3 regions of the Ensifer sp. Root127 genome follow, and region 3 is predicted to be linked to each of the others. Evidence: predicted binding sites of a transcription regulator. Region 3 holds the regulator's gene; each other region holds the start of a gene.
What was found. The regulator PhoB, encoded in region 3, activates phosphate uptake and scavenging genes when phosphate is short. The targets are predictions, from matches to a motif close to TGTCATNNANCTGTCAT.

Region 1 (7,863 bases), on a different contig from region 3:
CTACCCGGCTATCACATATTCTGTGCCGACAAGGGCGATTTCTACGACATTAACGACGATCTGCCGAAGTTTGAAGCGGGCCGGTCGTAGGACCGTTCAAGCCACTTCCGGCCGCCAGGCGATGACGCGATCCGTGCGCGCGAACCTCCGGCGACGCCGGGCCGCACTTAGTGAAGGAAATGACCTATTTCGCCAACCGGACTGCACCGTCCGTGGCTCGCTCATAGGCATTGGCCAGGGCCGCGAGCTTTATAGCCTGCCAGCGACAATACTCGTCGACCAGTCCGGCGCTCATCCAAAAGCGTCCACGGGAGCCGTCGTTCGATCGGCCGATGAAACCTGTGTCCTGCGCTTTGGTGAACAGTCTGCGCACGTGCGTGTTGGAGATGGTGTAGTGGTTGGCAAGCTCGGCGAGATTGAGTTCCAGCCAGACCTTTCCGTCCACGGGCGTCAGGCTTTTCGGACGCGCCATGAGGTCATCGAGCAGCAAGCCCCCGCATTCGGTCCAAACGAAGATGGCAACGCCTTCGGGGGGCTCGCTCCAATTCTTGTCGGACAGGAGCATTCGCGCCGCGATCGGCTGCGTGCGTCCAAGGACAGAGGTGTCGGCCTCGACATGTTCCAGACGTCTGCCGCCATCGAGGCGGTCGAGCGTGCCCATTTGGCTCATGAACCAACGCATCATGGCGCTCTCGCTGACTTCCGTCGGCTCAAGTGGGCGAACCTTCTTGTTCGTCCGCTCACCTCTGACATCGCGCAGCAGCTTGTAGGCGAGCAGCTCGGACAGGAATGCGGCTGCCGTGTTCCTGCTTGCGCCGCCGGTCTCGCGCATGAACTTCAACAACCGCGCGGCAGTCACTCCCGAATCGGGGTGAGACGGGTCGCGCTCAAGATGAAGCGCGTAAGCGGCCTGGGTCAGCGTCCATTTCTGGTGGGAGGCGACGAGACGAGCCACACGTGGAAAAATATCATAGACCGCCATCAGATCGCGAGCGCTGATCTGCAGCGTCTCGCGCAGGAGCGGGTTGCGCAGCAATCCGTCCGCCGTGAAGGCGAGCGGTTTCTCCGGTGCAGCATCCCCCTGTTTTGCAACCAACTGCATCTGTCGCGCACGTCTCCCGACGATCTCTCGCATACGCCTCGGGTTCCGATCCCTCGCCACGTGTGCTTCGATACTACTCAACCCATCTGCATGTAGCAGCTCTACCTTGCCCATAACGTGCGAACCCGTCATTTTGTTCGAAAGCATCGGCAATCGATTTTCCGTTGCCAGTCCCTTTGTGCTGTCGCGAGGCTGTTACTGCACCAGTACCGGTGGCTGACATTTGACGCCGGTGACGCGGACATCGGCTTCTCCCACGCGTACCCCCACTAGGAGCAGCAGATTGTAGAGCAGATCGTCCACCGGTTTCGTGACCGCGGCCAAGGTCTGGGCAAGCGCCTGTTGCAGGATAGTCGGGCTGCCGAGCGTCAGGAACAACACCTGAATGTTCAAGTCCAGATTGTTGAGCAGGGTCTTCGTCGTCGACGACAGGATGTCCTTGGTCGAAACGCTCTTGATCGAGCGTGCGGCCACTTCGGCGGGGCTGAAGGTGAGGCGGGACGCTTGAAGGTTCTGCGCCTCGACGTGAGCGATGGCGTCGATCTTGACCGCCAGCGCATCGACGATGCGGGCGCGCTCGACCCGAGCGTCGAAGGAGAAACTCGAAAGCACCTTCGGATTGACGTCACCGACGGCGATCTCAGCGACGCCCGGCACCGCGTCGACGACGACTGCCGCGTTCTCCGGCTTGCCGCCGTAGCAACGGATGTCGGCAAGTTTGGCTTCTGCGTGGGCAAGCTCGACATAGATCGGCAACCGAATGCGCATACCGGCAAGGGCCGCAAGCCCGTCTATGCCCACCTCGACGGCAAGCCGGGTCTGCGCCGTGCGGACCGCTGCTCCTGGGGTTCCCAGGCGATAGCTCGGCGTTTCGACCGGCGGTTCGCCAATTGCGAGTTTCACCGTGGCCGAAGCTATGCCCGGAAGCCCGGCAACCGCGTTAAGCGCGATCTGATGCTCGCCGTTGGCGATGGCGGCGGCGGCCGAGACGATCTGCAGCGCACTCACCTTCATCGTCCAGTCGGAGCCGGCATCGATCCTCATGTCCTTTTTCGGGTCCAGATTGAGGATCTGCGCCAAGGTGAAGGTTTTCTTGTTGTTGGCCGTTGCCAGCTCGATGCTCTTGAGGGCAGAGGTCACCGTACCGGAGAGCCCCTGGAACAGCCGCATCGAAGACAGGAGCTGCGGCAGGGTCAAATTGGCGTCGAGCACGTCTTCATAGGAGGCGGAGGTCAGGCTGAGCTTGGTCGCGACGATCTTCAGGAAAGGCTGGATATCGATGTCGGCGTCGATCAGGGCGGTGTAGTCCATGACCTTCAGCGAAATGTTGGTGCCAAGCATCTGGCCGAGAATGGCATTGAGCAGGCCGTCATTCAGGCTGGCGAGGCGAGAGCCGACGGAAAAGGCGGCAACCTTCGAACTCGCCGCTGTCCCGACCACGCTCAAGTCCGGCGGTGCGGTGAAGAGGGAGGCAAGGAAGATCTGCCCCTTCTTTTCCAGGAGTACCTGGACCGCATCCGAAGGGGCGGCATCCCTGACGAAGCGCTGGCCGGCTGCGACGCCCGGATCGGGGACATACCGTCCACGCGTGACCGTTGCCACGCCGTCGACCTTTTCCGTCCCGACGTCGCCGGGCGGCAGAACCTTGCCATCGACGGTCAACAGGCCGGAGGGCGTCGCAACAGCGAAATTGACATGGTTGTTGGAGAAGTACTTGAGAACAGCCTGCTCGGCGGAGGAGACGTTCGATGCGGCGGCGATGGCAGCAAGATCGACGGTCGACTGCATTTCCTGCTTCTGGACCGTGAGGTAACCGTAGTCGATGCCAAGTCCCATGGAGGCGATCACGAGCGGCATGACGAGAGCGGCGGATATGCCGACGTTGCCACCTCTTGATCGGGCGAGGTGTGCTATTCCCGGCGCTTTCAAACCCATATCAGATACCTCCCAAACGGATCGTAGCGAAGCGCTCGATATTTTCGCTCGGCATGGCGAAAGTGAACATGTTGAAGATCGGGAGATCGCCGGCGTCGTACTTGATCCTCACGGTAAACTGGTTGGCGTTACCAGCATCGTCCTTGACGGTGACCGTCATACGGGACGGCTTGATGAAGGCTTGGTCCATGGTCGTGCGCTGGATGTAGTCCGTGGCAAGGCGTTCTCGCTCGCCTTCGGAAAGTCCGGCAATGGCGGTGCGCGCTGCGTCGGCGGCTATCTGCTGAATGGAGTGGGCCGCGCTGAGGTAGATGCCGTAGGCGATCAACGTCAACACACATAGAAAGAATAGAGGGGCGATGATTGCAAATTCAATTGCGGCAGCGCCATCGCGGCTGCCGAACAGGCGCGTTATTTTGGACATATCAGCAACTCCGACCGAACCGTGACTGCTTTTTCTCTGTCCCTGCGCCTTGACGGTGCTCCCCAAGTGTTAATTTTTCGATACGCTAATAGGTTGTTTCAATAGTCAGAAATAGCCTATTGTTGCAAAATACAAATTTGTGATTGAATTAGGAATCTTGCAGATTCTTGCGCGCTTTAGTGGCTTGTCCGGTGTCTATTCATTGTCGGGTATGTGCCGATACTGGGAAAGCTGGCGGTTAAGATTGGCGATGTCGGTCCTCAGCTCGGCGATCTCGCGCAGTAGCACATCGTCCACCTTGTGGTGCAGGGCGATCAACTCGACTTCCGACTTCAGATTGACCTCATAGTCCTTTGCCGCAGCGAAGCGATCGCGCTCGGCCTGCCGGTTCTGGGACATCATGATGACCGGCGCCTGCAGCGCCGCCAGCATCGAAAGCAGCAGGTTGAGGAAGATGAAGGGGTAGGGATCGAAGGCCCCGGTCACCAGCAAGACGGTGTTGATGATCACCCAGACGACGAGAAAGCCGCAAAAGCTGAGAATGAACCCCCAGGAGCCGCCAATCCTGGCAATGGCGTCGGCGAGCCGGTCGCCGACGGACAGCTCGGCGCTGAACGCGGCATTGGTGTCGGTTGCAACGGTGCGTCGTTCCTTGGCGCGGGTCAGGATGCGGCGCTCGATTTCGCCGAGCTCGGCCATCGGTTTGCCGAAGATGTGCTGCGAGAGTTCGTTCAAATGCGGCATGGCTATCTCCGGAAATGGATCGGACGATATCGAAAGCGTTTCGCGCAAAAGTGTGCGGCGGATTTGCGATAACGACACGGGCAAAAAACAAGAGCCTAAAGCGCAGTGAGCGAATCGGAAAGATCGCGACGCGCTTAAGCGCACCACTTCGACGAGGAAATCAACGGGATAGATGAGAAAGTGCACAGAGCCGGGCGGTTTACCGTCCGGCTCTGTTCAGAGGCCAGTGATGTCGCACGAACGTGTGCGGGTGTGGTTTAGAAGCCTGCGGCGTAGAGATCCGCGTGCGACTTGAAGAAGCGGTCGGTCGAGTAGCGCTTGCCGAACATCATGTCGTGCTGGAGGAAGCGATAGTCGCGCAGCAGGGCCGGGACCTTCGGCTGACGAGACCATTCGGCGACATCCTTGCCGTTCTTGCGGATCAGCATGTAGCGGTCGACGACGCGGTACTGGTCGTGCACCTTGCCGAGGAAGCCGGTATAGTAGGGATGCTCGTAGCCGGACTGCTTGAGGATCTGGTAGGAAAGGAAGGCCGGGCTGATCGTGCCGACATTCTTCTTCGGACCCGTCTTGTTCGACCAGACGACGAGCGGAGTTTCGTGCTGCGCCTTCATCTGGTCCTTCGAGCCCTTGCGCTCCGCGGTCACGCCCTTCATGAAACCGGTGTTGGTGTAGACCGTGTTCAACGGCGGCAGGTGGTCGCCGAAGAGCACGATGATGGTTTCGCGGTCACGTTGCTTGGCCCAGTCCATCAGCTTCTTCAGGCTCTCGTCGGCTTCCTTGACGCCCTGGGCGTAGGTTTCAAGCACCTGGCGATCGCTCTCCGGCAGGTTGCCTTCGACCTTGATGGTATTCTTGGCATAGCGGTTCGGCTCATAGGGGCCATGGCCCTGCAGCGTTACCGCGAAGAAGAAGAAGGGGTCATCCATGGCGTCCGCCTGGCGGATGATCTCCTTGGTCAGGGATTCGTCCGAGGCGAAAATGCCGCGCTTCTGCATCGGCGGCATATTCTCCTCCGACTTGAAGGTGTCGAAGCCGAAGGCCTTGTAGACGGCGGTGCGGTTCCAGAACCAGCTCTGGAACGGATGGATGGCACGCGAAACGTAACCCTCGCCACGGAAGAAGGTGGCAAGCGAGGGGATCGGATTGCGGATGTACTGTTGGTACGGAATGCTGCCATAGGGCAGGAAGGCATTCGAAAAGCCGGTCAGCGCTTCGAATTCGACATTGGCCGTCATGCCGCCGAACTCTGGCGAGAACACGTTGCCAGATTGCATTTCGCGGATCGTCGGCATCGGGTCGGGCGAAAGCTTGACGTTCGGCAGACGGGTCGGATCCCAGAAGGATTCGCTCATCAGCACGATGACGTCGGGCTTGCTGCGGTGGGAGGTGCCGGCCGGCAGCGGCTTGACCGGGATGCGATCGATCGCATCGGCCATGTAGCCGGCGGGCGCGTTGACGTTGGCCATCGGCAGATTGATCGCAAACGCCAGCGCAAAGCCGTTGTGACGATAGTTTTCGGTCTGGTCCCACATGATCGGGATGACCTTCAGGCGATCACGGATCCAGGAGAAGTGGTTGTAATCCATGATGTGCCAGAAGGCGAAGAGCAGCGGCAGCGCAAAAGCTGCGCGAGCGATGCGCTCGCGGCGTGTCAGCTTGGGGAAGTTGCGCCAGGCGTAACGCAGCAACAGGCCGATGGTTGTAACGGCTGCGATGAGGCCGACAACGATGCCGACGGCCGTCCACGGACGATCCTTGACAAGCACAGGCATCAATTCGAGGATCTGGCGGCCAAAGAGGAAGTCGGTCGGATAGAGCGGGTCGGAGAGAAAGACCTGCTTCTGCTGGCAGATGATGGCCGGTATGATCGCCAGCGGCGCGAGCACCACGGCGGACTTGTGTTCGCGGCCGAAAACGCCATCGATGGCGAGAAGGATCAGGAAGAATGCACCGATGGTGGTCCATGCGGGGCGCGTCGGATCGAGGAAGTAGGCGACCGTGTCGGCCATGGACTGGCGCACGATCAACTCGACTGCAAAAACGAGGGCTGCCGCGATCGACAGCGAGAACAATGCACTGCGTGCGGAGGTCAGCGTCTTGGCGTGCCGCGCGGCAAATCCGGGTCTACCAGCGTAGACTCGTGATCTCCTCGCTACGGCTGAATCGATATTGGCCAACGTCTTCTCCAATTTCATCAATGTGTCGTGTAACTGTCATACGACTGTCATTTTGAACAGGGGATGAATGACTTGTTCAGGGTGTTTGGAAACAGGTTTTCGTGACGTGAGGACGCGCGAGCCGGCGCCGATAACAAACCGGAAACGCAGAATTTTTTGGAATTTTTCGCTTCGCGGCGATTGGCTGTGGGCATTTTCGCGCGGATTGCGCTAAAGATCGGGGCGAAAGTCAGACGCATTCGTTCGAGAACAGACCGACAGGCCCGCTCATGACCGCTCACAAAGCCGCTCCCACCCTGCTTCGTATCGCAATCGCCCAGCTCAATCCGACCGTCGGCGATATCGCCGGAAACCTGGCGAAAGCGCGTGAGGCGCGCGCCGATGCGGCGCGCCAGGGCGCCGACCTCCTGCTGCTCACCGAGCTCTTCATTTCCGGCTATCCGCCGGAGGATCTGGTTCTCAAGCCTGCTTTTCTCAAGGCCTGTTTACAGGCGGTGGAAAAGTTGGCCGAGGAGACCGCCGACGGCGGCCCGGGCGTCATTATCGGCTTCCCGCGCCTGGCCAAGACCGGGCGCCACAATGCCGTCGCCGTGCTCGATGGCGGCAAGATCATTGCGGTACGCGACAAGGTCGATCTGCCGAATTACGGCGAGTTCGACGAGAAGCGGGTGTTCGACCAGGGCGAGATGCCAGGGCCGGTCAATTTCCGCGGCATTCGCATTGGTATCCCGATCTGCGAGGACATCTGGGGCGATCTTGGTGTGTGCGAGACACTGGCGGAAAGCGGCGCCGAAATCCTGCTGTCACCGAACGGCTCGCCCTATCATCGCGGCAAGGTGGACGTGCGCCATCAGGTCGTGCTCAAGCAGGTGATAGAGACCGGCCTGCCGATGATCTATGCCAACCAGCTCGGCGGTCAGGATGAACTGGTGTTCGACGGCGCGAGCTTCGCCTTCAACACGGACAAGTCGCTCGCCTTCCAGATGAGCCAGTTCGAGGAGGCGCTGTCGATCGTCGAATGGAAAAAGGGCGACAATGGCTGGCACTGTGCCGGCGGCCTGCAATCGCGCCTGCCGGAGCGGGAGGAGGCAGACTATCGCGCCTGCATGCTCGGCTTCCGCGACTACGTCAACAAGAACGGTTTCAAGAACGTCGTGCTCGGCCTGTCCGGCGGCATCGACTCGGCGATCTGCGCAGCACTTGCCGTTGATGCGCTCGGCGAGGAGCGGGTACGCACGATCATGCTGCCTTACCGCTACACCTCGAAGGACTCGCTGAAGGACGCCAAGGATTGCGCCGAAGCGCTCGGCTGCCGCTACGATATCGTGCCGATCGAAGAGCCGGTCGAAGGATTTCTCGGCGCGCTGGCCGATATGTTCGAGGGCACGGAATCGGGCATCACCGAGGAAAACCTGCAGAGCCGCACGCGCGGCACGATCCTGATGGCCGTCTCCAACAAGTTCGGCTCGATGGTGGTC
Region 2 (7,863 bases), on a different contig from region 3:
TCGCCACGCCCAACCGGTTCGAACTGGCCTGGCTTGCCGGCGCGACGCTCGAGACCAATGCGGCAATCCTTGACGCGGCGCTGGGGCTTGGTCCCTCGCGCATGCTGGTCACGTCGGCGATTCCGATGATGAAGGGCGGGACGGGAAATCTCTATCTCTCCGGCAACCATGCGCTGCTCGCCGAACACCGGCTGATCGAGAACCCGCCGAACGGCACGGGCGATCTGCTGGCGGCGGTGTTCCTGGCGCGGCTGCTGGAAGGCCTCTCCGAGGAGCGCGCGCTTCAGATGGCGACAGCCAGCGTGTTCGAAATTATCGCGCGCACGGTCAAGCGCGGCGCCGATGAACTGACGCTCGAACAGGATGCGTCCAGTCTCTCGACGCCGATGGCGATGGTGCAGATGCGGCGCTTGCTGCATCCGAGCCAGATGCGGCGGAAATAGAAGAAGCTGTTCACGGCACGCCGTCGGATGGCTTGGTGGATTGAACTCTCGACAGCAGCGGGGTAACCGATGGATATGCAGCGTTTTCCAGACCACCTTCTGAACGGCTATCATAACTTCATGAGTGGTCGCTTCAGCGAACAGCAGCAGCGTTACAAGACATTGGCGGATAGCGGGCAGAAGCCCAAGACCATGGTCATTGCCTGTTGTGACTCCCGGGCAGCGCCCGAGACGATCTTCGACAGCGGCCCGGGCGAGCTCTTCGTCGTGCGCAACGTCGCCAATCTCATGCCGCCCTACGAGCCGGACGGACACTACCACTCGACGTCGGCAGCTCTGGAATTTGCCGTCCAGTCTCTGCGTGTCAGCGACATCGTCGTCATGGGCCACGGACGCTGCGGCGGCATCAAGGCGGCGCTTGACCTGGACGCCGAGCCCCTGTCGCCGGGTGACTTCATCGGTCGCTGGATGCACCTCTTGAAACCGTCCGCCGAACAGATCCAGAGCAATGACGTGATGACCCAGGCCGAGCGGCAGCGCGCTCTGGAGCGGGTTTCCATCCGCAACTCGATCGCCAATCTTCGCACCTTCCCCTGCGTCCAGATTCTCGAATCGAAGGGCAAGCTCCAGCTTCACGGCGCCTGGTTCGACATTTCGACCGGCGAGCTCTGGGTGATGGATCCGAAGAGCGGCGACTTTGCCCGTCCAGGTATGTGATAGAAGCCAGAGAAAAAGCCCGGTCCTTTCGAACCGGGCTTCTTTTATTTCATAAGCTTTGATCTTTTGTTTTTGCGCTGTCGTTATCGCAAAACCGCTGCGCACCTTTGCGCAACATGCGTTAGAGCGTCTGCGGTTTAAGCGGAGTCGCAGAAACGCTCTATCTCCTTGTTTCTACGCATTCCTGACGGAAAACCGCTTCGCACTTTTCCTGGAAATGCTCTAGTCGCCGTCAATTTCCGCGCCGATGATGGCGATCGCCTGCTGATAGACGCTGGCGGCGTTCCAGCCCTGGATCGCGCCGAAATTGGCCTGTCCCGGCTGATATCCGGCGCCCGGCTGCCAGCCGTGTCCACGCAGGAAGTTCGCGGTCGAAGCAAGCGCGTCAGCCTTCGAGCGGACCATGTCGATATGGCCGTTGCCGTCACCGTCGACGCCGTATTTCAGAACGTTTGCCGGAAGGAACTGGGTCTGTCCGATTTCGCCATGGGCAGCGCCGCGTGCAGCCGGGCTGAGATCGCCGCGCTGGACGAGCTGGAGCGCCGCATAGAGCTGGTTGGTGAAGTAGTCGGACCGGCGGCAGTCATAGGCGAGCGTCGAAACGGCTGAGAGCGTATGCTCCTTGCCCATGAAGCCGCCAAAGCCGGTTTCCATGCCCCAGATGGCGATCAGCGGGCCGGCCGGTACGCCGTAGCGCCGTTCGATGCTGTTGAAGAGCGCCGCATTCTGGGCCTTCATCTTCTTGCCGCGCGAGATGATCGTCTGACCGCCACGCTTCTGCATGAACTGGCTGAGCGAGAGCTTGAAGCTTTTCTGGCCGCGGTCGGCGCGGATCGTCGCCTTGTTGTAGGAAACGCCGGAGAGCGCCTTGTCGAGCGCCGCAGGGCTGATGCCGTTGCCGGAGGCTTCCTGCTTGAACTGCGTCATCCAGGCCGCGAAACCGCTGCCGTCGTTGCCGCACTGTGCCGCCGACGCGGTCGCCGGAAGGATCGCCGTTGAAATCAGGGCCGCAAGCCCAATCGCTACGCACTTTGCCGTGTGCATGAAATACCCCGTCATTGCCCAAATCTGGTTGCCGTTAGGAAGATGCCAGCCTTTGCCGGCTCTGTCACCCGCCCCTCATTGGCGGAAATTTCCTAACGGTTTCACGTGAATCCGATCAATTTTGCGCACGGATCCGTGAAACAGGAAACCCCGCAGGCCGATAACGGGCCAGGCGGGGTTCTTATTCGTGCTTTACCGTCTGTTTGTTCAGGCGGCCTGCTTCTTGGCGCGGATCAGACCGCGGTTGATGAGCAGCTCGGCGATCTGGATCGCGTTGAGTGCCGCACCCTTGCGCAGGTTATCGGAAACGACCCAGATGTTGAGGCCGTTTTCGACGGTTGCGTCTTCGCGGATGCGCGAGATGTAGGTCGCGTCTTCGCCGGCGCACTCGTAAGGCGTTACGTAGCCGCCGTTCTCGTGCTTGTCGACAACAAGGCAACCCGGTGCTTCGCGCAGGATATCGCGCGCCTCGTCAGCGGTGATCTCGTTTTCGAACTCGATGTTGACCGATTCCGAATGGCCGATGAAGACCGGGACGCGCACGGCCGTGCAGGTCACCTTGATCTTCGGGTCGAGCATCTTCTTGGTCTCGGCCAGAACCTTCCACTCTTCCTTGGTGTAGCCGTCTTCCATGAAGACGTCGATGTGCGGAATGACGTTGAAGGCGATGCGCTTGGTGAACTTCTTCGATTCGATCGGGTCGGCAACGAAGACCGCACGGGTCTGGTTGAAGAGTTCGTCCATGCCGTCCTTGCCGGCGCCGGAAACCGACTGGTAGGTCGAGACGACGACGCGCTTGATCTTGGCGTGGTCGTGCAGCGGCTTCAGCGCGACGACGAGCTGGGCGGTCGAGCAATTCGGATTGGCGATGATGTTCTTCTTGGTGAAGAGCGTGATCGCGTCCGGGTTCACTTCCGGCACGATCAGCGGCACTTCGGAGTCGTAACGCCAGGCCGAGGAATTGTCGATGACGACGCAACCCTGCTGGCCGATCTTCGGCGAATACTTCAGCGAAACCGCGCCGCCGGCCGACATCAGGCAGATATCGGTATCGGAGAAATCGTAGTTTTCGAGGTTCTTGACCTTGAGCGTCTTGTCGCCGAAGGAAACTTCCGTGCCCTGGGAACGGGCGGAAGCAAGGGCGACCACTTCATCGGCGGGAAAGCCGCGTTCCGAAAGGATGTTCAGCATCTCCCGGCCGACATTGCCGGTGGCGCCTGCGACTGCAATCTTGAAACCCATGATCTAAGCTCTCTTTTTTGTCTCTCCTCGTCGGGTGGAGGGGGAAACCGCGCGATCCGCCGCGAGGGTTCCTGTCCCCGGCCAAACCGGGGAGAGAGCGGAGGGCCAGAGACGTCAGACGGTTTTCGTCGTCGTTTTGGCCGTTGTTTTGAAGGAAGCTGGAAAACGCATATCCTGCCCGGCGATTTCTGCCAGGACGCTGCTGTCAGCGAAGTTGTGTTCGCGGCGAAGCATGGAATGCCTTCCTTTCCGAGGCTCGTAATAATTGTTTCTATCGGCGAGTCAAGCGTGCGATGCTTGGCGCCTGCAAACGTGATCGCAATGTCATGTCGCTGTCATCGCCGGGCGTTACGACCGCGCAATCCGACACCTCAAAGGGACGATTGCCATGCGTATGCTTCTTGCCACCCTCTTTGCCACGACGGTTCTGGCCCACGCCGCTCAGGCCGCAGACGTCTATCCCATTGATCGCGCGACAATTCTTGCCGGTTCCCCGTTCGATTTCAAGGTCGAGCTCAAGAGCGCCGTCAAGGCGGAAGACATCAAGGTGACCGTCAACGGCCAGGACTACAAGGCAGCGCTCGGTGCCGAAGCCGCCTATGTCGCGATGGAAAAGGGCAAGGAAGACAAGGAGCTCGGTTCGGCCCTGCTCCTGCGCAACGCTATAATTGGCGCACCGGGCAGCTACAAGGTCGAAGTGACGGCTGGCGGAGAGACGAAGACCGTGACCTGGCACGTCTATGCCACGGCGGAGCAGCCGAAGGTCAAGAACGTCATCTTCCTGCTTGGCGATGGCCTTTCGGTTGCGCACCGCACCGCCGCCCGCATCATGTCGAAGGGCATGACCGAGGGTAAGGCCAATGGCCGCCTCAACATGGACGACCTCGAGCGCATGGCCTTCATCGGCACGTCGGCGACCAATTCGATCGACACCGACAGCGCCAACACCATGTCGGCCTACATGACCGGCCACAAGACCGTGATCAACGCCGTGGGCGTCTATGGCGACCGCACGCCCGACAGCCTCGACGATCCACGGGTCGAGACCATTGCCGAAGCGCTGCGCCGCCAGACGCAGAAGTCGATCGGTCTCGTCACGACCTCGGAAATCGAGGACGCCACGCCGGCCGCCGTCGTCGCCCACACCCGCAACCGCAGCGACAAGGCCGAGATCGTCGGCATGATCTACGACGTCAAGCCGGAGGTCATCCTTGGCGGAGGCTCGGCCTATTTCCTCGGCAAGGAGACGCCCGGCTCCAAGCGCAAGGACAACCAGGACTACATCAAGCTTTTCCAGGAAGCCGGTTATGCGCTTGCGACCGACAAGAGCGAACTTGCCAATGCGCCCGCCGACGGCAAGCTTCTCGGTCTGTTCCACACCGGCAACATGGACGTGACGCTTGATCGCGAGTTCCTGAAGAAGGGCACGGTCGAAAAGTTCCCCGGCCAGCCAGGCCTTGTCGACATGATCAAGACCGCGCTCGACAGGCTGTCGAAGAACGAAAACGGCTTCTTCCTGATGGTCGAGGGCGCCTCGATCGACAAGATGAGCCATCCGCTCGACATGGAGCGCGCCGTCGTCGAGACCATCGAGTTCGACCAGGCGGTCGGCGTTGCCCGCGCGTTCGCGAAGAACAACCCGAATACGCTGGTTGTCGTGACCGGCGACCATACCCATGGCGTCTCACTGCTCGGCATCATCGACGACACCGTCGAGGGCAAGGAAGGCCGCGACAAGGTCAAAACAGGCGCTTCGGCGGGCTTCCCGAACTATACCGACGAGAACAAGGACGGCTTCCCCGACAAGATCGACGCGAGCCGTCGTCTGGCGATGTTCGTCTCAAACTTCCCCGACTACTACGAAACCTTCAGCCCCAAGCTGGACGGGCCGTTCGAGCCGGCGGTGAAGAACGAGAAGGACGAGTATGTCGCCAACGAAGCTTACAAGGACATGCCCGGCGCCGTGCTGCGCGTCGGCATCCTGCCGAAGGACGAAAGCACCGGCCAGCACACGGTCGACGACGTCGTGCTGCAGTCGGAAGGTCCGGGCAGCGAGGGCTTCAGAGGCTACATGGAGCAGAGCGACGTCTACCGCGTTCTCGTCGATGCGCTTGCCCTCGGCGTGAAGCAGACCAACTGATCGTTTGAAACCCGCCTCCTCCCTGAAACGGGGAGGAGGCTTCACGCTGACGTTCATTCCCGGCCACATCACGCCCATGCGCTGCCGGGGTACTCTTGGCGATAAGACGATGACCCTACCGACACCCATATCCTTGAGCCGTCGAGCTGTGCTCGGCCTGATTGCCGGCGCGGTTGTCGCGTTCGACGGGCATGCGGCCCTGGCCGACGCCAGTCTCACTTTCGATGAGCTCTACGGCAAGGTCAGTGTACTCGGCCTCGAATTCTCGACAAAGGTGAAGAGCCTTGCCGGTCAGGAAGTCCGCATGCGCGGCTTCATGGCGCCGCCGCTCAAGGCAGAGGCAGCGTTCTTCGTGCTGACGGAAGTTCCGATGGCGCTTTGCCCGTTTTGTTCGTCGGATTCCGATTGGCCGGACAATATCGTCGTCGTCTATCTCGGGGAGAAGCAGACCTTCGTGCCGCCCGGCCAGACGATCGAGGTTCGCGGGACACTGGAGGTCGGCTCCTGGACCGATCCGGAGACCGGATTCGTCAGCCTGCTGCGTCTGCGCTCGTCTCAATTTTACGCGGTCTAGGGCATGCTTGGTCTTCAACTCGCAGGCGTCGATGTCAGCTTTCCCGGACTTGCCGCACCCGCTCTTGCGATCGACAGCCTTGACGTCGCCGCCGGCAGCCGTGTGGCGCTCACAGGTGCGTCAGGATCCGGCAAAAGCACGCTGATCAGCATCCTGACCGGGCTCGAGCGGGTCGGACAGGGCCGCATCCTCTGGGGCGATGTCGATATCTGCGCGCTCTCCGAGGGCCGTCGTGACCGTTGGTGCGGCGCCAATATCGGTCTGGTCCTGCAGGACTTTCATCTTTTCCCCGGCCTCAGTGCTCTGGACAACGTTCTGCTGCCGACAAGGCTCTCCGGCGCGATGAGCCGTGATGTCGGCGCCCGTGCTGAACATCTGCTTCTGCGTGTCGGCCTCACCCGGCCGACCCAGATGATCGAAACCATGTCGCGCGGTGAAATGCAGCGGGTGGCGATCGCCCGCGCGCTTTTGCGCAAGCCGGGTGTGGTCATTGCCGACGAGCCGACCGCCAGCCTCGACAGCGACGCCGGCGAGACCGTCGGCGACCTGCTGCTCGAGCTTTCACGCGAAAGCGGCTGCACGCTGATCGTTGCGACGCACGATCTGGCGCTGACGCGGCGTATGGACCGTCGCATCCGGCTTGCCGCCGGGCGCATCGTCGAAGATGGCCTCATCGAGGAGCGCGCGGCATGATCGGTTTCATCCTTGCGGATCTGCGCCGCCTCTGGGCCGGTTCGCTCGTCGTCGTCCTCCTGGTTGCGTTGGCGACGGCGCTCGGCGTCGCCGTCACCTTGCAGGAACGGGCGCTTCGGCTCGGCAGTGCGCGTGCTGCCGACAAGTTCGACCTCGTGATCGGCGCCCCCGGCAGCGAGACCCAGCTCGTGCTTTCATCGATCTTCCTGCAACCCTCGCCGCTGCCGCTGATGGAAGGCACGGTTCTGCCGCGCCTTCTTGCCGATCCGCGCGTCGCCTCCGCAGCACCGGTCGGCTTCGGTGACAGCTTTGGCGGCTATGCCGTTGTCGGCACCTCCACCGGGTTGCTTGCGGAACTCGAACAGCTTGCCGAAGGCCGCGCCTTTGCCGCCCTTGGTGAAGCGGTTGCCGGCGCCGCCGTCGATTTGCCACTCGGTTATACGGTCAAGCCGACCCATGGACTTGCCGAACTCGGCGGCCACGCCCACACGGAACTCGCCTATCGCATTGTCGGGCGCCTCAAGCCCACGGGCACCGCCTGGGACCGTGCCATTTTGGTTCCGATGCAGGCGGTCTGGGCGCTGCATGGAATGGAAGCGGCGGAACACGATGATGCCGACGATCACGCGCATGACGAGGCCGCGTCCGGTGTCGAGGCGGATCACCCTCATATCGATGCGGACGCGGCGCTCGACGAGAATTGGAGCAAGGCCACGCCCGGCCTGCCCGCGATCCTCGTCAAACCGAAATCGATCGCCGACGCCTACAAGCTCCGGCAGGACTATCGCAGCAACTCGACACTGGCGGTTTTTCCCGGCGAGGTGCTGACGAACCTCTATGCGACACTTGGCGACGCCAAGCGGGTGCTCGTGGGAGTGACGACGGGCGCTCAGGTTCTGGTCGCAGCCGCGATCCTGCTCGTCACGATCCTGCATGTCGGCCAGCGCCGACGGCAGATCGGGGCGCTTCGTGCCTTCGGCGCGCCGCGCACGGCGGTGTTTGTCATCGTC
Region 3 (7,863 bases):
GAAGGTCGCCACCGTCAACGGCATCGTTCCGTCGACCGAAACGATCGCTTCCGGCGAATACCCGGTTTCCCGCCCGCTGTACTTCTACGTCAAGAAGGCACATCTCGGCGTTATCGCGGGCCTCAAGGAATATGTTGAGTTCTTCCTCGACGATCAGATGATCGGCCCGGAAAGCCCGCTTGCAGAATACGGCCTCGTCGCTGCTCCGGACGCCGAGCGCGAAGAAGTTCGCAAGGCTTTCGCAGCCGGCAACATGCTCTGATACTGACAAGCCCCGGCGCGATGGTCTCGCGCCGGGGCATGCCTCCATCCGAACTGCCGGCAGCGCATTGAGCGTCACGCCGCGGAGACGTGCCGATGAGTACTTCATTTCTTCTTTTGCTCATTGTTGTAATTGGTTTTATTTCTTATTTTGGGGGTCGTGCGCGCTCCTTCGCACAGGCTGGCGGCAAGCTCTCCAATCTGCATTCCTTACCCGGCTATCACGGCAGCTATGTCGCCATCTGGGCGATCCTTCCAGCGGCGCTCGTACTCGGCGCCTGGCTCGTCGCCGCGCCCATGTATATCGACTCCAGCACCCGGGCGACCTTGCCCGAGACGGTGCAGACGCAGGGCGGCGCCACGGTCGAGCTGGCGCTTGGCCAGGTCAAGTCGGTCGCCGGCGGCCTGAAGCGGTTGACGGCCGAAGAAGTTTCGGCGCTTGAAAGCGGTTCGGCCAATCTTCGCTCGACGCTTGCGGCCAAGGGCGTGGCTCTTGCCGGCGAGGGCGAACCCTACATGATCACCGCCGCCCAGCATTTCAACGCGATGAGCGCCACCAATCGCTGGCTGATGAGCGCCGTCGTCCTGCTGATCGCGATTGCCGGCGGCTTTTATGCCATCCGCAACATCGCCACCCGCTTCCGCGCCCGCAACCAGGTCGAGCGCGTCATGCTCGGCGCGCTGATCGTAGCGTCCTCGATCGCCATCCTGACGACGGTCGGCATCATCGCCTCTATGCTGTCGGAAGCCGGCCGCTTCTTCACGATGGTTTCACCCTTCGAGTTCTTCTTCGGCACGGTCTGGGACCCCCGGTTTGCTGCCGCCGGAAGCGGTGGCTCCTCCGGCCAGTTCGGCCTGATCCCGCTTCTCGCCGGTACGCTCTACATCGCCTTCGTCGCCATGCTGTTTGCGGTGCCGATCGGCCTGTTTGCCGCCATCTACATGGCGGAATATGCCAGCCCACGACTGCGTTCGACGGCAAAGCCCCTGCTCGAAGTGCTCGCCGGCATCCCGACCATCGTCTACGGTTTCTTCGCACTTGTGACCGTCGGCCCATTCCTGCGCGATATCTCTGCCCAACTGAACGGTCTCGTCACCGGCAATTATCAGAACTTCATCCAGGCACAGAGCGTCGTGACCGCCGGCATCGTCATGGGCATCATGCTGATCCCGTTCGTGTCCTCGCTTTCCGATGACATCATTACCCAGGTACCGCGGGCCCTGCGCGACGGTTCGCTCGGCCTTGGTGCCACCCGCTCCGAGACAGTCAAGAAGGTCATCCTTCCCGCAGCACTTCCGGGCATTGTCGGCGCTCTGCTTTTGACCGCCTCGCGTGCCGTCGGCGAGACGATGATCGTGGTGCTTGCCGCCGGTGTCGCGGCCCGCATGCAAATCAATCCTTTCGAGCCGATGACCACGGTGACGGTGAAGATCGTCAACCAGCTGACGGGTGACCTTGAGTTCACCTCGCCGCAGACGCTGGTTGCCTTCGCACTCGGCATCACGCTCTTCGTTATCACGCTCGGCCTCAACATTTACGCGCTCTACATCGTGCGCAAATATCGGGAACAGTACGAATGACCGACATCGCTTCCCCGGCCGTCCGGATCTCCGTCCGCCCCGCATCCGCCAAGCGTGATATCGGCATCAAGCGTCGCTACGCGGCCGAGCGTCGGTTCCGTGCCTATGGCATCAGCGCCATCAGTCTTGGCCTGTTCTTCCTCGCTCTGCTGCTGTGGACGGTGATCTCCAACGGCTACACCGCGTTCCAGCAGACGACGATCACGCTGCCGATCGAATTCACCGAAAAGGTCATCGATCCCAAGGGTGAGCGCGCGACCGACGGCAAGGTGCTGGTGGCGGCCAACTATCCGCTGCTGGTCCGCGATGCGCTGATCAAGCAGCTCGGCATCGATCCGAGCAATCGTCCGCTGGTCAAGCGGGCCACCGACATGGTGTCTGCAAGCTCCCGCACGCTGTTGCGCGACATCGTCGTCGCCGACCCGTCGGTTATCGGCAAGACCATACCGGTGACACTGCTCGCCGAAGCCAATGTCGACTCCGCCTTCAAGGGGCAGATCGACCTGAAGGTCGATGAGAGCAAGCGCAAGGTCAAGGACCAGCAGGTCACCTGGATGAACGAGCTTGCAAGCGCCGGCGTCCTGAAGAAGAGCTTCAACACCGGCATCTTCACCTTCGGTGCCTCGAGCCGTCCGGAAGCGGCAGGCGTCGGCGTTGCCGCCCTCGGTTCGCTGTTCATGATGCTGATCGTGCTCGTGCTGTCGCTGCCGATCGGCGTTGCCGCCTCGATCTATCTCGAAGAGTTTGCGCCGAAGAACCGGCTGACCGATCTCATCGAGGTCAACATCAACAATCTCGCCGCCGTTCCGTCGATCGTCTACGGTCTCTTGGGGTTGGCCGTATTCATCAACTTCGCCGGCATGCCGCGCTCGGCCGCCCTCGTCGGCGGCCTGGTGCTGACGCTGATGACCCTGCCGACGATCATCATCGCCACCCGTGCAGCGTTGAAGGCGGTCCCGCCGTCGATCCGCTCGGCAGCGCTCGGTCTCGGTGCGTCGAAGATGCAGACCATCTTCCACCACGTCCTGCCGCTGGCGATGCCGGGCATCCTGACCGGCACGATCATCGGTCTCGCCCATGCACTTGGCGAAACCGCGCCGCTGCTGTTGATCGGCATGGTCGCCTTCGTCGTCGATTATCCCGGCTCGCCGATGGAGCCGTCGACCGCGCTGCCGGTGCAGATCTACATGTGGGCCAACGAGGCGGAACGCGCCTTCGTCGAGCGCACATCCGGCGCGATCATCATTCTTCTCATCTTCCTCGTCGTCATGAACCTTGGCGCCATTCTGTTGCGACGTCGCTTTGAGCGCCGTTGGTAGTGAGGTAATTACTATGAACATCATGTCAGAAGCAGCAGTCGAAAAAGCCTTGGATCAGAAAATGAACACCGTGCCCTACAAGATGATCGGCAAGGATGTGTCGGTCTACTACGGCGAGAAGCGTGCGCTTTTCGACGTCAATCTCAATATCCGCGAGAACACGGTGACAGCGCTGATCGGCCCTTCGGGCTGCGGCAAGTCGACCTTCCTGCGCACGCTGAACCGCATGAACGACACCATCGAGAACTGCCGCGTCACCGGCAAGATCACGCTCGATGAAGACGACATCTACGACCCGACGATCGACGTCGTGGAACTGCGAGCCCGCGTCGGCATGGTGTTCCAGAAGCCGAACCCGTTCCCGAAGTCGATCTACGACAACGTCGCCTACGGCCCGCGCATCCACGGGCTTGCCCGCACCAAGTCTGAGTTCGACGAAGTCGTCGAGACCAGCCTGCAGAAGGCTGGTTTGTGGAACGAGGTGAAGGATCGCCTGCAGGAGCCGGGCACCGGTCTTTCGGGCGGCCAGCAGCAGCGTCTGTGCATCGCGCGCGCCGTTGCCGTCAGCCCTGAAGTGATCCTGATGGACGAGCCCTGTTCGGCGCTCGATCCGATCGCGACGGCCAAGGTCGAGGAACTGATCCACGAGCTGCGTACCAACTTCACGATCGTCATCGTCACCCACTCGATGCAGCAGGCGGCGCGTGTTTCGCAGCGCACTGCCATGTTCCACCTCGGCAATCTTGTCGAGGAGAACGACACCGACAAGATGTTCACCAATCCGGATGACCAGCGTACCCAGGACTACATCATGGGCCGGTTCGGTTGATGGCCGAAGCTCCTCTTCACCCCGTTTCCTGAACGCGCCCGCAAGGATCGAAGACTATGTCCATGCACATAATGTCCGCCTACGACGAAGAACTGAAATATCTCACGCGCCGCATCTCCGAGATGGGCGGGCTTGCCGAGCAGATGGTGGGCGAATCCGTTCGTGCGCTTGTCAATTCTGACCTCGCCTTGGCGCAGAAGGTGATCTCCGACGACACCATCCTCGATGAAGCCGAACGCCAGATCGGCGAAAAGGCAATCGTCACCATCGCCAAGCGCCAGCCCGTTGCTGCCGACCTGCGCGAGATCATGGGATCGATCCGCATCGCGTCCGATCTGGAGCGCGTCGGCGACCTCGGCAAGAACAACGCCAAGCGTGTCATCGCGGTTGCCGGCTCCGGCATCCCGCGCAAGCTGGCGCGCGGTCTCGAACACCTGGCAGAGCTTGCGCTGGTGCAGCTCAAGGAAGTCCTCGACGTCTACGCTTCCCGCTCGCCGGAGAAGGCCAACAGCATCCGCGAGCGCGACGAGGAGATCGACGCGATCTACACCTCGCTGTTCCGCGAGCTGCTCACCTACATGATGGAAGATCCGCGCAACATCACGCCCTGCACGCATCTTCTCTTCTGTGCCAAGAACATCGAGCGTATCGGCGACCACGCCACCAATATCGCCGAGACGATCTACTACATGGCGACGGGCGCGCAGCCGGAAGGCGAGCGTCCGAAGGACGACAATACGTCGACGCTGGGTGCCGTGAAGGACTAACGCATGTCGCGCAAAAGTGCGCAGCGGTTTTGCGATAACGACATGTGCAAAAACAAGAACTTAAAGCACAACAAGCGCATCTTAGAGATCGCGACGCGCTTTAAGACCCGGATACGTTCGAGTGCCTGCTTATGAACCTGCTCCGGTCGCAGCCCTGGTTGCGGCCCTGCTCTACTGCGTCTGAAGCTATACGTTTTCGCGCGTGCCTATGAAAACGCGCGGAGTGCTCCAGATTCTATATGTTCGAGCATCTCTTTGCGTTCGATCGAACGCGAGACGCTCTGGGTAAGGAGACGTTGCCTGATGTTGCCGAAAATCGCCGTTGTCGAAGACGAAGAGGCGCTGAGTGTCCTGCTGCGTTATAACCTCGAAGCCGAAGGGTTCGATGTTGATACGATCCTGCGCGGAGACGAGGCGGAGATCCGCCTACAGGAGCGCCTCCCGGATCTCCTGATCCTCGACTGGATGCTGCCGGGCGTTTCCGGCATCGAGCTTTGCCGCCGGCTGCGCCAACGTCCGGAAACCGAGCGCCTGCCGATCATCATGCTGACGGCGCGCGGCGAGGAGAGCGAGCGGGTTCGTGGCCTTGCCACCGGCGCCGACGATTATGTCGTCAAGCCGTTCTCGACCCCGGAGCTGATGGCCCGTGTCAAGGCGATGCTGCGGCGCGCCAAGCCCGAGGTCCTCTCGACGCTGCTTCGCTGCGGCGACATCGAGCTCGATCGCGAGACCCATCGCGTGCATCGCCGCACCCGCGAGGTCCGCCTTGGTCCGACGGAATTCCGCCTGCTCGAATTCCTGATGTCGTCGCCGGGCCGGGTGTTCTCGCGCTCGCAACTCCTTGATGGCGTCTGGGGCCACGATATCTATGTCGACGAGCGCACCGTCGACGTGCATGTCGGTCGCTTGCGCAAGGCACTGAATTTCTCGAGCATGCCTGATGTCATCCGCACCGTTCGCGGTGCCGGCTACTCGCTCGAAAGCTGAGCCAGCCGGCCACTGCAGCGCCGCGCATCTTAATGGACGCGCAAAGGTCGCTGTTGCATCTTGAATTGCGGCATGTTTCCTTGAAGCGAATACGAACCAGGGAAACATGCAGCAGCCAATAAAAAAGGGGCCGTGCGGCCCCTTTTCTGCATGTGGTTTTCGGTCGTCTCAGCGAGCGCGACGGCGCTCGGAGGTCGGCTGATAGGCAAGCCGCGCATGGAATGTGCAATAGGGCGAAGCTTCCGGGGAATCGTTGCCGCAGAAGTGGAATTCTTCCTTGAGCGGGTCGCCGATCGGCCATTTGCAGGTGCGCTCGGTCAACTGCGTCAGCTCCAGGCGGCGCGACATTGGCACGACCACATCCGTCTGGATGCGGAAATCCTGTTCGGCGACGAGATCGACTTCGACCTCTTCCTTGAGCACGGTCGCGCCGGCCGCACGGGTAACCGTCCGTGTCGTGACGCGCGAAGCGTAGTTCGGAGCGCGCGGCGCCGAAGTCGGGCGCTGCTTCGGCCGGGTCGCGGCGGTGGTTCCGCCAGCCTTGGCCCTGCCGGGCAGGCTCAGCCGGTGAACCTTGCCGATGACCGCATTGCGGCTGACGCCGCCGAGCTGTGCCGCGATCTGGCTCGCGCTCAGGCCCTCGGACCAAAGCTTCTTCAGTTTTTCCACCCGCTCGTCAGTCCAGTTCATTTCTGCACTCTCCGTTCTCAGCGTTGGCGATGACAGAATCTCTCACCACGCTCCGGACAGGCTCCGGAGCTGCAACGCGATAACACTTTTGGTGACTAGGCCCGCCGCATGCGTCTAGTAATTGAACATTAACCTACTGACCGGCGGACTCCGTGGCAAGAGTCCCGCGAATCGCGCCGAATCGATTTCTTGGTTTTCCCCAACTTGCTCGGTGGGCGTTGCATTTTTGCAAGCCCCGTCGCGTGATTTTTTCGTCGCATGGATCAGACCCGTCCGACCGCACTGCAAAGCTTGGTTTTGTTGACATTGCGCTGCGAAATAGGAATAGTGCCTGCGCCGCCGCAAGGCGGCATTTTTAATTTTTTGCCGCGCTCAACAGGGGCTCGGATCGATGCCGATAGCAATGAAGGAGAGGCTCGCCATGACTGCAACCACGCCGCTTTACGACACCTACATGCGTGCGCCGTTGCGTTTCGAGCGAGGAGAGGGCGTCTGGTTGATCGCCGAAGACGGCTCGCGCTATCTCGACTTCGCCGCCGGCGTCGCCGTCAACTCGCTTGGCCATGCGCATCCGCATCTGGTCGAGGCGTTGAAGGCGCAGGCCGAGAAGGTCTGGCACCTGTCCAACCTTTATGAGGTCCCCGGCCAGGAGAGCCTTGCACGCCGGCTGACGGCCGTCACCTTCGCCGATCGTGTCTTCTTCACCAACTCGGGTGCCGAGGCGCTCGAATGCGCGATCAAGACTGCGCGTCGCTACCACTATGCCAAGGGCAATCCGGAGAAGTTCCACATCATCACCTTCGAGGGTGCCTTCCACGGACGCACGATCGCGACCATCGCGGCGGGTGGTCAGCAGAAGTACATCGAGGGCTTTGGCCCGAAGGCCCCGGGTTTCTATCAGGTTCCCTTCGGCGATATCACGGCGCTCAAGGATGCGATCACCGACGAGACGGCGGCGATCCTGATCGAGCCGATCCAGGGCGAGGGCGGCATCCGCCCGGTCACCAAGGAATTCATGCAGGAGCTGCGCGCGCTTTGCGACGAGTTCGGTCTGCTGCTGATCCTCGACGAGGTCCAGTCCGGCGTCGGCCGCACCGGCAAGCTTTTCGCCTATGAATGGGCTGGCATCCGTCCGGATATCATGGCTGTCGCCAAGGGCATCGGCGGCGGCTTCCCGCTCGGTGCCTGCCTTGCGACCGAAGAGGCGGCTGCCGGCATGGTCGCCGGTACGCACGGTTCGACCTATGGCGGCAACCCGCTTGCCATGGCTGTCGGCAACGCCGTGCTCGACGTCATCCTGGCCGACGGTTTCCTGGAGCATGTCCGCGACGTGGCCCTGGTCTTCCGCCAGGGCCTCGCGTCGTTGAAGGACCGTTTCCCCGATGTGATCGAGGATATCCGCGGCGACGGCCTGATGCTCGGCATCAAG

Region 1: ASD03_RS16295 (LTA synthase family protein) is a predicted target of PhoB. The motif match lies at 6,420-6,436, and genes of this name have one in related genera.
Region 2: ASD03_RS24995 (alkaline phosphatase) is a predicted target of PhoB. The motif match lies at 3,769-3,785, and genes of this name have one in related genera.

Annotation. Positions count from the first base shown of each region.
Region 1 covers NZ_LMDX01000012.1:346,487-354,349, forward strand. The annotation lists gene ASD03_RS16270 (GFA family protein) at 1-90, shown strand, start outside; gene ASD03_RS16275 (hypothetical protein) at 185-1,135, opposite strand; gene ASD03_RS16280 (pilus assembly protein TadG-related protein) at 1,298-3,037, opposite strand; gene ASD03_RS16285 (TadE/TadG family type IV pilus assembly protein) at 3,039-3,461, opposite strand; gene ASD03_RS16290 (DUF1003 domain-containing protein) at 3,657-4,205, opposite strand; gene ASD03_RS16295 (LTA synthase family protein) at 4,463-6,385, opposite strand; gene ASD03_RS16300 (NAD+ synthase) at 6,655-7,863, shown strand, end outside.
Region 2 covers NZ_LMDX01000023.1:611,561-619,423, reverse strand. The annotation lists gene pdxY (pyridoxal kinase PdxY) at 1-443, shown strand, start outside; gene ASD03_RS25010 (carbonic anhydrase) at 513-1,160, shown strand; gene ASD03_RS25005 (lytic transglycosylase domain-containing protein) at 1,383-2,204, opposite strand; gene ASD03_RS25000 (aspartate-semialdehyde dehydrogenase) at 2,412-3,446, opposite strand; gene ASD03_RS24995 (alkaline phosphatase) at 3,835-5,586, shown strand; gene ASD03_RS24990 (hypothetical protein) at 5,696-6,160, shown strand; gene ASD03_RS24985 (ATP-binding cassette domain-containing protein) at 6,164-6,853, shown strand; gene ASD03_RS24980 (FtsX-like permease family protein) at 6,850-7,863, shown strand, end outside.
Region 3 covers NZ_LMDX01000001.1:953,221-961,083, reverse strand. The annotation lists gene ASD03_RS04525 (substrate-binding domain-containing protein) at 1-262, shown strand, start outside; gene pstC (phosphate ABC transporter permease subunit PstC) at 358-1,842, shown strand; gene pstA (phosphate ABC transporter permease PstA) at 1,839-3,161, shown strand; gene pstB (phosphate ABC transporter ATP-binding protein PstB) at 3,175-3,990, shown strand; gene phoU (phosphate signaling complex protein PhoU) at 4,047-4,757, shown strand; gene phoB (phosphate regulon transcriptional regulator PhoB) at 5,061-5,744, shown strand; gene ASD03_RS04495 (GcrA family cell cycle regulator) at 5,913-6,434, opposite strand; gene ASD03_RS04490 (aspartate aminotransferase family protein) at 6,856-7,863, shown strand, end outside.